3 regions of the Streptomyces sp. NPDC015220 genome follow, and region 2 is predicted to be linked to each of the others. Evidence: riboswitches for the same ligand, from Rfam matches in the RefSeq annotation. Region 2 holds a riboswitch; each other region holds the start of a gene.
What was found. Region 2 has a riboswitch for cyclic di-AMP ahead of ACF061_RS08580 (transglycosylase SLT domain-containing protein). Riboswitches for the same ligand answer to the same signal wherever they lie in the genome.
Positions count from the first base shown of each region.

Region 1: another riboswitch for cyclic di-AMP. It lies ahead of ACF061_RS26295 (M23 family metallopeptidase); the one in region 2 lies ahead of ACF061_RS08580 (transglycosylase SLT domain-containing protein).
Region 3: another riboswitch for cyclic di-AMP. It lies ahead of ACF061_RS14810 (transglycosylase family protein); the one in region 2 lies ahead of ACF061_RS08580 (transglycosylase SLT domain-containing protein).

Region 1 is NZ_JBIBUK010000015.1:87,722-90,887, forward strand. It holds gene ACF061_RS26290 (HPr family phosphocarrier protein) at 1-173, shown strand, start outside; gene ACF061_RS26295 (M23 family metallopeptidase) at 472-1,230, opposite strand; cyclic di-AMP (ydaO/yuaA leader) riboswitch at 1,243-1,403, opposite strand; gene ACF061_RS26300 (M16 family metallopeptidase) at 1,623-3,011, opposite strand; gene ACF061_RS26305 (M16 family metallopeptidase) at 3,008-3,166, opposite strand, start outside.
Region 2 is NZ_JBIBUK010000002.1:819,374-822,539, reverse strand. It holds gene ACF061_RS08585 (HAD family hydrolase) at 1-797, shown strand, start outside; gene ACF061_RS08580 (transglycosylase SLT domain-containing protein) at 858-1,337, opposite strand; cyclic di-AMP (ydaO/yuaA leader) riboswitch at 1,342-1,547, opposite strand; gene ACF061_RS08575 (polyprenyl synthetase family protein) at 2,123-3,133, shown strand.
Region 3 is NZ_JBIBUK010000005.1:275,643-278,808, forward strand. It holds gene ACF061_RS14805 (transglycosylase family protein) at 1-822, shown strand, start outside; cyclic di-AMP (ydaO/yuaA leader) riboswitch at 1,005-1,170, shown strand; gene ACF061_RS14810 (transglycosylase family protein) at 1,175-1,933, shown strand; gene eno (phosphopyruvate hydratase) at 2,275-3,166, shown strand, end outside.

The sequences.
Region 1 (3,166 bases), on a different contig from region 2:
AGGCCGACGGCGCCCCCGTCAACGCGGCCTCCATGCTGGCCGTCCTCGGTCTCGGCGCGCAGGGCGGCGAGGAGATCGTCCTGGCCTCCGACGCCGAGGGCGCCGAGGCCGCCCTCGACCGGCTGGCCAAGCTGGTCGCCGAGGGACTCGAGGAGCTTCCCGAGACGGTCTGATCCGAACGGACCGCGCTCCGGGACGGTCTGTTCCGGGGCGAGGTCGTGGGGCCGGACCGATCGAGCGGGACGGCGGAACCCGCCGGACCGCGCGGGGCGGCGGGGCCCGGACGGTTGGAGCCGATAGCGCTCAGGAGCCGCGTCACCCTTTTCCGGGGGGCGCGGCTTCGGCGTCCGCGTCACGGGCTCGGGCGCGGCCCGCGGCGCCGGCGGCCTCGTGAACGACGACGGCCCCGGCGCGGGGCCGGGGCCGTCGAGGGCGTTCGGGGAGCTCGGGAGCGGGCTTCGAGGGCGCCGGTCAGACGTCCACGCCGTGCTTGCGGAGATAGGCCACGGGGTCGATGTCCGAGCCGTAGTCCGGGGTGGTGCGCGCCTCGAAGTGCAGGTGCGGCCCGGTGACGTGGCCGGTCGCGCCGGACAGGCCGATCTGCTGGCCCGCGGCGACCTGCTGGCCCACCGAGACCCCGATGGAGGACAGGTGGCCGTACTGGGTGTACATGCCGTCGGCCATCCTGATCACGATCTGGTTGCCGTACGCCCCGCCCCAGCCGGTCTCCACGACGGTGCCGACGCCGACCGCGTGGACGCTGGTGCCGGTCATGGCGTGGAAGTCGACCCCGGTGTGGGAGCCGGAGGACCACAGGGAACCGCCGCTCTGGTAGCCGGTGGAGACGTAGGAGCCGGCGATCGGCGACACGAAGGCGTTGAGGCGCTTGCGCTCGGCCTCGCGGGCGGCGCGCTCCTTGGCCTCGCGCTCCTTCTTCGCCAGCTCGGCGGCCCTCTTGCGGGCGGCCTCCTCGGCCTGCTTCCGCTCGGCGGCGTGCTGCTGGGCGGCGGCCTGGGCGTCGATCTTCGCGGCGACCGTGTCGCCGATGCTGATGACCGGGGTGAGGCCGGTGTCCTCGGGAGCGGGAGCGTCGGCGGCGAGCGCCGGGGCGGCGGCGAGGGTGCCGATGACGCCGGTCGTGGTGAGGGCCGCGACGCCCGCCGCGCGGGCGGTGGTGCGGTGCATCCGGCCAGGACGGCGGTGCTTCCCGGTGGCGCGGGTGAACGCCATGCAGACGTGGGTCCTTTCCTTCCCTCTCGCCTACCGGGTTAGCTGACGGGTTCGGAGCAGGAAGGTCTCCTACGGGCGCCCCGCTGCGCGCGGGCGTCCGATTCACCCCAGGGACTGGATGGGTCCCCGGCTCCCCTGGCTCGCGCCGTACGGGGACTCGGCGATGACTGTCCGGTGCCGCGGGTGCGGCGCACTGCCTGACGGACAGCCGCACTGACGCTAGACGGGGCCGCTTTCAATTCCCAAACGAATCGGGGTTTTTGTAGCGCAGGCCACAGGTCAGACGGGCAGCCTCTCCCGCAATCCGGACATCACGGGGCCCTGGTGACGCTTCGGTCACCAGGGCCCCGTACGCACCGCCCGCCGCCGTCACGAGCGGCCGGCGGGCGCCGCTACTCCGCTGCGACGACCGTGACCTGACCGATGCCCAGGGCTTCGACGGGCTCCTTGATCTGCGCCGCGTCGCCGACGAGGACGGTCACCAGGCGGTCCACCGGGAAGGCGTTGACGACGGCCGCGGTGGCCTCCACCGTGCCGGTCGCGGCGAGCTGCTGATAGAGCGTCGCCTGGTAGTCGTCGGGCAGGTGCTGCTCGACCTGGTCGGCCAGCGTGCTCGCCACGGCGGCCGCGGTCTCGTACTTGAGCGGCGCCACACCGACGAGGTTCTGCACGGCGACGTCCCGCTCGGCGTCGGTGAGGCCCCCGGCGGCGAGCTTGCGCAGCACCGTGAACAGGTCCTCCAGGGCCGGGCCGGTGTTCGGCGTGTCGACCGAGCCGCTGATCGCGAGCATCGCGGCGCCCGAGCCGTCGGGGGCCGAGCGCAGCACCTGGCCGAACGACCGCACGCCGTAGGTGTAGCCCTTCTCCTCGCGCAGGACGCGGTCCAGGCGGGAGGTGAGGGTGCCGCCCAGGCAGTAGGTGCCGAGCACCTGCGCGGGCCAGACCCGGTCGTGCCGGTCCGGGCCGACCCGGCCGATGAGGAGCTGGGTCTGGACGGCGCCCGGGCGGTCCACGACGACCACCCGGCCGGTGTCGTCGGCGGTGACCGGCGGGACGGGCCGCGGCTTGGCCGGCGAGCCGGTCCAGGCGCCCAGGGTCTCGCCGAGCAGTTCGTCGAGATCGGTGCCGGTGAGGTCGCCGACGACCACGGCGGTGGCCGTGGCGGGGCGGACGTACCGGTCGTAGAAGGTGCGTACGGCCGCCGAGTCGATGTTCCGGACGGTCTCCTCGGTGCCCTGGCGCGGCCGCGACATGCGCGCGGTGGCCGGGAACAGCTCCTTGGAGAGCTCCTTGGCGGCGCGGCGGGAGGGGTTGGCCAGCTCGTGCGGGATCTCGTCGAGCCTGTTGCGCACCAGCCGCTCGACCTCGGACTCCGCGAACGCGGGCGCCCTGAGGGCGTCGGACAGCAGGGCGAGTCCCTTGGCCAGGCGGGAGGCCGGCACCTCAAGGCTCAGCCGTACGCCGGGGTGGTCGGCGTGCGCGTCGAGGGTGGCGCCCGCACGCTCCAGCTCGGCGGCGTACTCCTCGGCGGAGTGCTTGTCGGTGCCCTCGGAGAAGGCCCGCGCCATGATCGTGGCCACGCCGTCCAGGCCGGCCGGCTCGGCGTCCAGGGGCGCGTCCAGCAGCACCTCGACGGCGACGACCTGCTGGCCGGGGCGGTGGCAGCGCAGCACCGTCAGGCCGTTGTCCAGCGTGCCGCGCTCGGGCGCCGGGAAGGCCCAGGGCTTGGCCTCGCCCGCCCGGGGCTGGGGGTGGAAGTCCATGGTGGCCAGCTCGGTCACTTCGCCGTCTCCTCGGTGTCGTCGGTGGCCGCGGCGTCCGCGTCCTGGTCGCCGGCGGCTGCGGCGGGGGTCGGCTCGTAGACGAGCACCGCGCGGTTGTCGGGGCGCAGGCGGGCCTTGGCGACCTCCTGGACCTCCTCGGCCGTCACCTCCAG
Region 2 (3,166 bases):
CCCTCGCATATGCCCTCATCGCCACTGACCTGGACGGAACGCTGCTGCGCGGCGACGACACCGTGTCCGAGCGGTCCCTCGCCGCGCTCGCGCGGGTGGCGACGGCCGGTGTCCGGCACCTGGTCGTGACGGGGCGGCCGGCGCCGAGGGTGCGGCCGCTGCTGGCGGCCCTGGGCACCACGGGGCTCGCGGTGTGCGGTCAGGGCGCCCAGCTCTACGACGCCGGGGCGGACCGGCTGCTGTGGTCGGTCACCCTGGACCGGGAGACGGCCGAGACCGCGCTCGGCAAGATCGAGGCCGAGGTGGGGGAGGTGTACGCCGCGGTCGACCAGGACGGGGTGGACGGGCTCACGCTCATCGAGCCGGGGTACCGGATGCCGCACCCGACCCTGCCCGCCGCACGGGTCGAGCGGCGCGACGACCTGTGGCGCGCGCCCATCAGCAAGGTGCTGCTGCGCCATCCGTCGCTGTCCGACGACGAGTTGGCCGAGGCGGCCCGCGGCGCGGTCGGTTCCCTGGCCACGGTCACCATGTCGGGCCCGGGGACCGTCGAGCTCCAGCCCTGCGGCATCACCAAGGCCACCGGCCTCGCGCTGGCCGCCGAGCGACTGGGGCTGGACCGGGCGAGCGCCCTCGCCTTCGGCGACATGCCGAACGACATCCCCATGTTCCAGTGGGCCGCCCGGGGTGTCGCCATGGCCAACGCCCACCCCGAACTCAAGGCGGTGGCCGACGAGGTCACCATGTCGAACGAGGACGACGGCATCGCCGTCGTCCTCGAACGTTTGTTTCCTTAAGGCCGGTCAGGCCCCGGTCAGGTCCGATCCGGGCCGGCCTCGTCGGCCGGGGCCCGTCCGTCAGTACGCGCTGTTGACGTTGTCGATCGAGCCGTACCGGGCCGCCGCGTAGTTGCACGCGGCCGTGATGTTCGCGACCGGGTCGTAGATGTCGAGCGACGTGCCGGACACGTGGTAGGTGTTGAAGGTCGGCTGGATGACCTGCAGCAGGCCCTTGGACGGGATGCCCTTGGCCGCGTTGGAGTCCCAGAGGTTGATGGCCTTCGGGTTGCCGGACGACTCGCGGATCACGTTGCGGTAGATGCCGTTGTAGCTGCCCGGGATGCCCTTCTGAGCCATGATCGCGAGAGATTCCCGGATCCAGCCGTCGAGGTTGTTCGAGTAGGCGGCCGAGCTCACGGCCGTGGTGGTCGCGGGCGCCGCGGAGGCGCTGGTGGCGCCGATGAGCGGGACGGCGAGGACGGCGGCACCCGTGCCGCTCACGGCGAGGGTGCGGAGGATGCGGGCGGTGCGGGTACGGCGCTGACCGATTGCGGGCATGGGTAATTCCTCTCCGTCGCCTGCGAGGTGAGCTGTCGGGTTCGGGCGGGGAGGTGCCCGGCCGCGCCCCGAAGGGCACGGCTTCACCCCGAGCCGTTCCGGCACGGCGTACGACGTAGGACGACGTACGGCGCTCCGGCCCGGCGACTTACCTGGGTCCCCCGCTCCTGCCGTGGTGCTGGGTCGATGGATTCCGGGCGGCGGCAGGATTCGGCGTCCGCCCGACGGCCCGGAACGTATGCGAGAGCACATCTCCCGGACAAGTGCCGAATTCACACATCGCCCTAGTTGACCTTGGTCTGAGGCTTTTGGGATGCTTGATCCTTTGCAGTCGCCAAGTGTCAACTGGCTTGCGGGGAACGGGAAAGAGGTCGCGGTCGAGACGGGAGGGGTCGGAGGTGGGGCGTGACCCAACTCACGGTTTGCTGACAGCGGGAGCAATTACGGCTAACCGGAATTGCAATGTCAATAGGGTTAAATCGGACTATGGGGCGAACGGATGTGGCGGTCGTCACTTCGCGTGACGCCATGGCCCTGTCGTACGCCTGTACCTGTGGGCGTGTGTGCGAGCGGAGTGGCCGTGGGTAGGGAGGAGTGAGTCGATAAATATCTGTGCATATGTGGTGATCGATGGCATATCGGGTGAGCTCCGATACCGCCCGCCCTGTATCGGTGGGCGCTAGCGGTGATCGAAACCTGACCGGATACGCTGACTTGAGTGATGGCAGCGACCTATCGACAAACCGTGTAATCGCCAGCAGACACCAGCAGACAGGAGACCCCTCGTGACCGTCGTCGGGCCATTCGGGCTGAGCGTGCGGGACCAGGCTGTCGAAGCCGATGTCCAGGCCGGGTTGACGGCTGTCGAGGAAGGGTTGCTCGAAGCCACCAAGAGCGAGGTCCCGTTCATCACGGAGGCCGCGCAGCACCTCGTCAAGGCGGGCGGGAAGCGGTTTCGGCCGCTGCTCGTGATGCTCGCGGCGCAGTTCGGCGACCCGTACGCGCCGGGCATCGTGCCGTCGGCCGTGGTCGTGGAGCTGACCCACCTGGCGACGCTCTACCACGACGACGTGATGGACGAGGCCGCGGTGCGCCGCGGGGTGGCCAGCGCGAACACCCGATGGGGCAACTCGGTCGCGGTCCTGACCGGCGACTTCCTGTTCGCCCGCGCCTCCCAGATCCTCGCCGACCTCGGACCGGAGGCGGTCCGGGTGCAGGCCCTGGCGTTCGAACGCCTGGTCACCGGGCAGATCCTGGAGACGGCGGGCCCGCAGGACGGCCGGGACCCGGTCGACCACTACCTGGACGTGCTGGGCGGCAAGACGGGGTCGCTGGTGGCCGTCTCGTGCCGGTTCGGGGCGATGATGTCGGGGGCCGACGAGACGGTCGTGGACGTGCTGACCCAGTACGGCGAGCGGCTCGGCGTCGCCTTCCAGCTCGCGGACGACGTGCTGGACATCGCCTCCGACTCGCACGAGTCCGGCAAGACGCCGGGCACCGATCTGCGCGAGGGCATCGCGACGCTGCCCGTGCTGCGGCTGCGCGAGCGCGTGGCGCGGCTGGGGCTGGCCGAGGACATCGCGCTGTGCGAGCTGCTGGACTCCGACCTGAGTGACGACGCGCGGCACGCGCAGGCGCTGGCGGCGCTGCGCGCGCACCCGGCCCTGGAGCAGGCCCGCCGGGACACCGTGCGCTACGCGGAGGAGGCGCGGGCCGCGCTGGCCCCGCTGCGGGAGTGCGACGCGAAGGCGGCCCTGCTGCAACTGTGCGACGCGGTGGTGCACCGGGCCGGCTAGACCGGAACCGGGAGCCTCCCGCCCCTGCCCGCC
Region 3 (3,166 bases), on a different contig from region 2:
CTCGCCGACCGGGGCGCCGGCGCCTGGCACACCTGCGGGCTGCTGTCCGGGCTCACCAAGAGCTCCGGGGCCGCGAAGGTCGACACGGGCGTGGGGGGCGACTCGGTCCCCTCGTCCTCGAAGAAGGCGGGCGGCAACGGCTCGGCCAAGTCGTCGGGTTCGACCGACTCGTCCGATGCCTCGGGTACCTCGGATGCCTCCGATTCGTCCGACGACGGTACTGACCCCGGCCAGTCCGACTCGCCCGGGGGGACGTCCGACCCGGCCGATCCCTCCGGTTCCCCGGCCGGCGCCTCCGACGCGCCCCGCGCCTCCAAGTCGCCCGGTTCCGCGAACCGGTCGGACGGTTCCACCGCCGCGGAGCCCTCCACCGCGCCCTCCTCGCCGGCCAAGGGCGGCGAGACGGTCGGGTCGGACGCGTCCCACGGGACCGGAACGACCGGCACCTCCCCCTCACGGAGCGCGGGGTCCGGCGGTCAGGACGACTACGACCGCTCGGACAACTCCGTCCAGAGCGTCGGCTCTTCGGCCCTCGTGGACACCGGGGCGCTGGGCGGCGGCCGGCACCGCGGCGGCAGCGCCGCCGAGACCCCGGCGGACAGCCGTACGACCGCAGCCGGCGGCCGGCACGCCTCGCGCGGCGACGCCGCCTCCTACACGGTCCGCTCCGGCGACTCCCTCGCCTCCATCGCCGACTCCCTTGACGTGAGCGGCGGGTGGCACGCGCTCTACGACGCGAACAAGAGCGCCGTCGGTGCCGACCCGAACCACATCGTGGCCGGTCAGAGCCTGGATGTCCCTACCGAAAACGCCCATAAGTAGAGGGAGTTCGCGCCATACTTCGCACAGAATGCCCCATTCGGTGAAAGTGTGGGATGAGTCTCAGAAGCCCTGATCGTCTTTGAATTTCCGTCGATCACCTGCCTACGGTCGTGACCGCTCGCCACCGCGAGCCCCGGCTGCCGCAACGCCGAATCCTGCCAGCGGCCGCACGGGAACAGTCGTCGCGTCACGCGCCGTAGGCAGGAGCGGGGGACCCAAGGTAGTTGCCGCGCCGGGAAGTTCACCGGAGCGGCTGGGGGTGAAGCCGTACCTCCCCAAAGGTACGGCCGGGCAACTCAACCGGCCCGAACCCGACAGCTCACCTCGCAGGCGTCGGTGAGGGGATCCATCCATGCTGTTTTCCAGCAAGGGCAAGCACCGTCGTCCCTCCAAGGCCACCCGCGCCATCGCGCTCGCCGGTGTCACCGGCGCCGCCGTCGCCGCTCCGCTGATGGCCGCCGGCAACGCCTCCGCCGCCACCGCCTCCGAGTGGGACGCGGTCGCCCAGTGCGAGTCCGGCGGCAACTGGTCCATCAACACCGGCAACGGCTTCTACGGCGGCCTGCAGTTCACCAACTCCACCTGGGCCGCCTACGGGGGCACCGCCTACGCCTCGCGCGCCGACCTGGCCTCCAAGTCGCAGCAGATCGCCGTCGCGGAGAAGGTCCTGGCGGGTCAGGGCAAGGGCGCCTGGCCGGTCTGCGGCAAGGGCCTGTCCGGCGCCGGGTACACCGGCGGCTCGAGCTCGTCCTCGTCTTCGTCCTCCTCCTCGTCTTCGTCCTCCTCCTCCTCCTCCTCGTCTTCGTCCTCCTCTTCCTCGTCGAGCGGTGGCTCCGGCAGCTCCAAGAGCACCACCACCCGCTCCACCGAGCGGCAGGCCGCCAACCGCTCCATGACGCGTCCGGCCCCCAGGAAGACCGTCACCACCCCGACCGGCAAGAAGGTCAAGAAGGGCGACGGCGAGTACAAGGTGGTCGCCGGCGACACCCTCAGCTCCATCGCCACGGCCCACCACGTCCAGGGCGGCTGGGAGAAGCTGTTCCGGCTGAACAAGGACATCGTCGAGGACGCCAACCTCATCTACCCGGGCCAGCAGCTGCACCTGAAGTGACAGCGGGCCGACGGCCGGACCGGACGACGGCCGGCCGGCGGCCGGGCCACGGGCCCCGCCAGGCGCGGCCCCCGTCATGGGGGCCGCGTGAGGACCGCCCCCCGTCCCCACGGGCTCCCCGCCCCGGTGCGTGTTCCCCCGTACGCACCGGGGCGGGGCTTTTTTCATCTCCTGTTCCCGGCCCCGCCACCGGCCCCTTTGTTCCGGTAGGAAACAATGTGTACCGTCACCCTGTCCACGGGACGGTCGGTCGGCCGGTCGGCGCCCCGGGACGGTTAGGCTCTAGTCGCAAGGCTCACACGCCCCGCACTTCAAGCGTCACATCCAAGAAGGAGATGCTCGTGCCGTCCATCGACGTCGTCGTAGCCCGGGAAATCCTGGACTCCCGAGGCAACCCCACGGTCGAGGTCGAGGTCGGCCTCGACGACGGCAGCACGGGTCGTGCCGCCGTTCCCTCCGGCGCCTCCACCGGCGCCTTCGAGGCCATCGAGCTCCGCGACGGCGACCCCAACCGCTACCAGGGCAAGGGCGTCGAGAAGGCCGTCCTCGCCGTGATCGAGCAGATCGGCCCGGAGCTGGTCGGCTACGACGCCACCGAGCAGCGCCTCATCGACCAGGCCATGTTCGACCTGGACGCCACCGACAACAAGGGCTCGCTGGGCGCCAACGCCATCCTCGGCGTCTCCCTCGCCGTCGCCCACGCCGCCTCCGAGGCGTCCGACCTCCCCCTCTTCCGCTACCTGGGCGGCCCGAACGCGCACCTGCTGCCGGTGCCGATGATGAACATCCTGAACGGCGGCTCGCACGCCGACTCCAACGTGGACATCCAGGAGTTCATGATCGCCCCGATCGGCGCGGAGTCCTTCTCCGAGGCGCTGCGCTGGGGCACCGAGGTCTACCACACCCTCAAGAAGGTCCTGAAGAACAAGGGCCTGGCCACCGGCCTCGGCGACGAGGGCGGCTTCGCCCCGAACCTCGGCTCCAACCGCGAGGCCCTCGACCTCATCCTCGAGGCGATCAAGGAGGCCGGCTACACCCCCGGCGAGCAGATCGCCCTCGCCCTCGACGTCGCCGCCTCCGAGTTCTACAAGGACGGCTCCTACCTCTTCGAGGGCAAGGAGCGCTCGGCCGCCGAGATGACCGAGTACTACGCCGACCTCGTCGACGCCTACCCGCTGGTCTCCATCGAGGACCCGCTGTTCGAGGACGACTGGGCCGGCTGGAAGACCATCA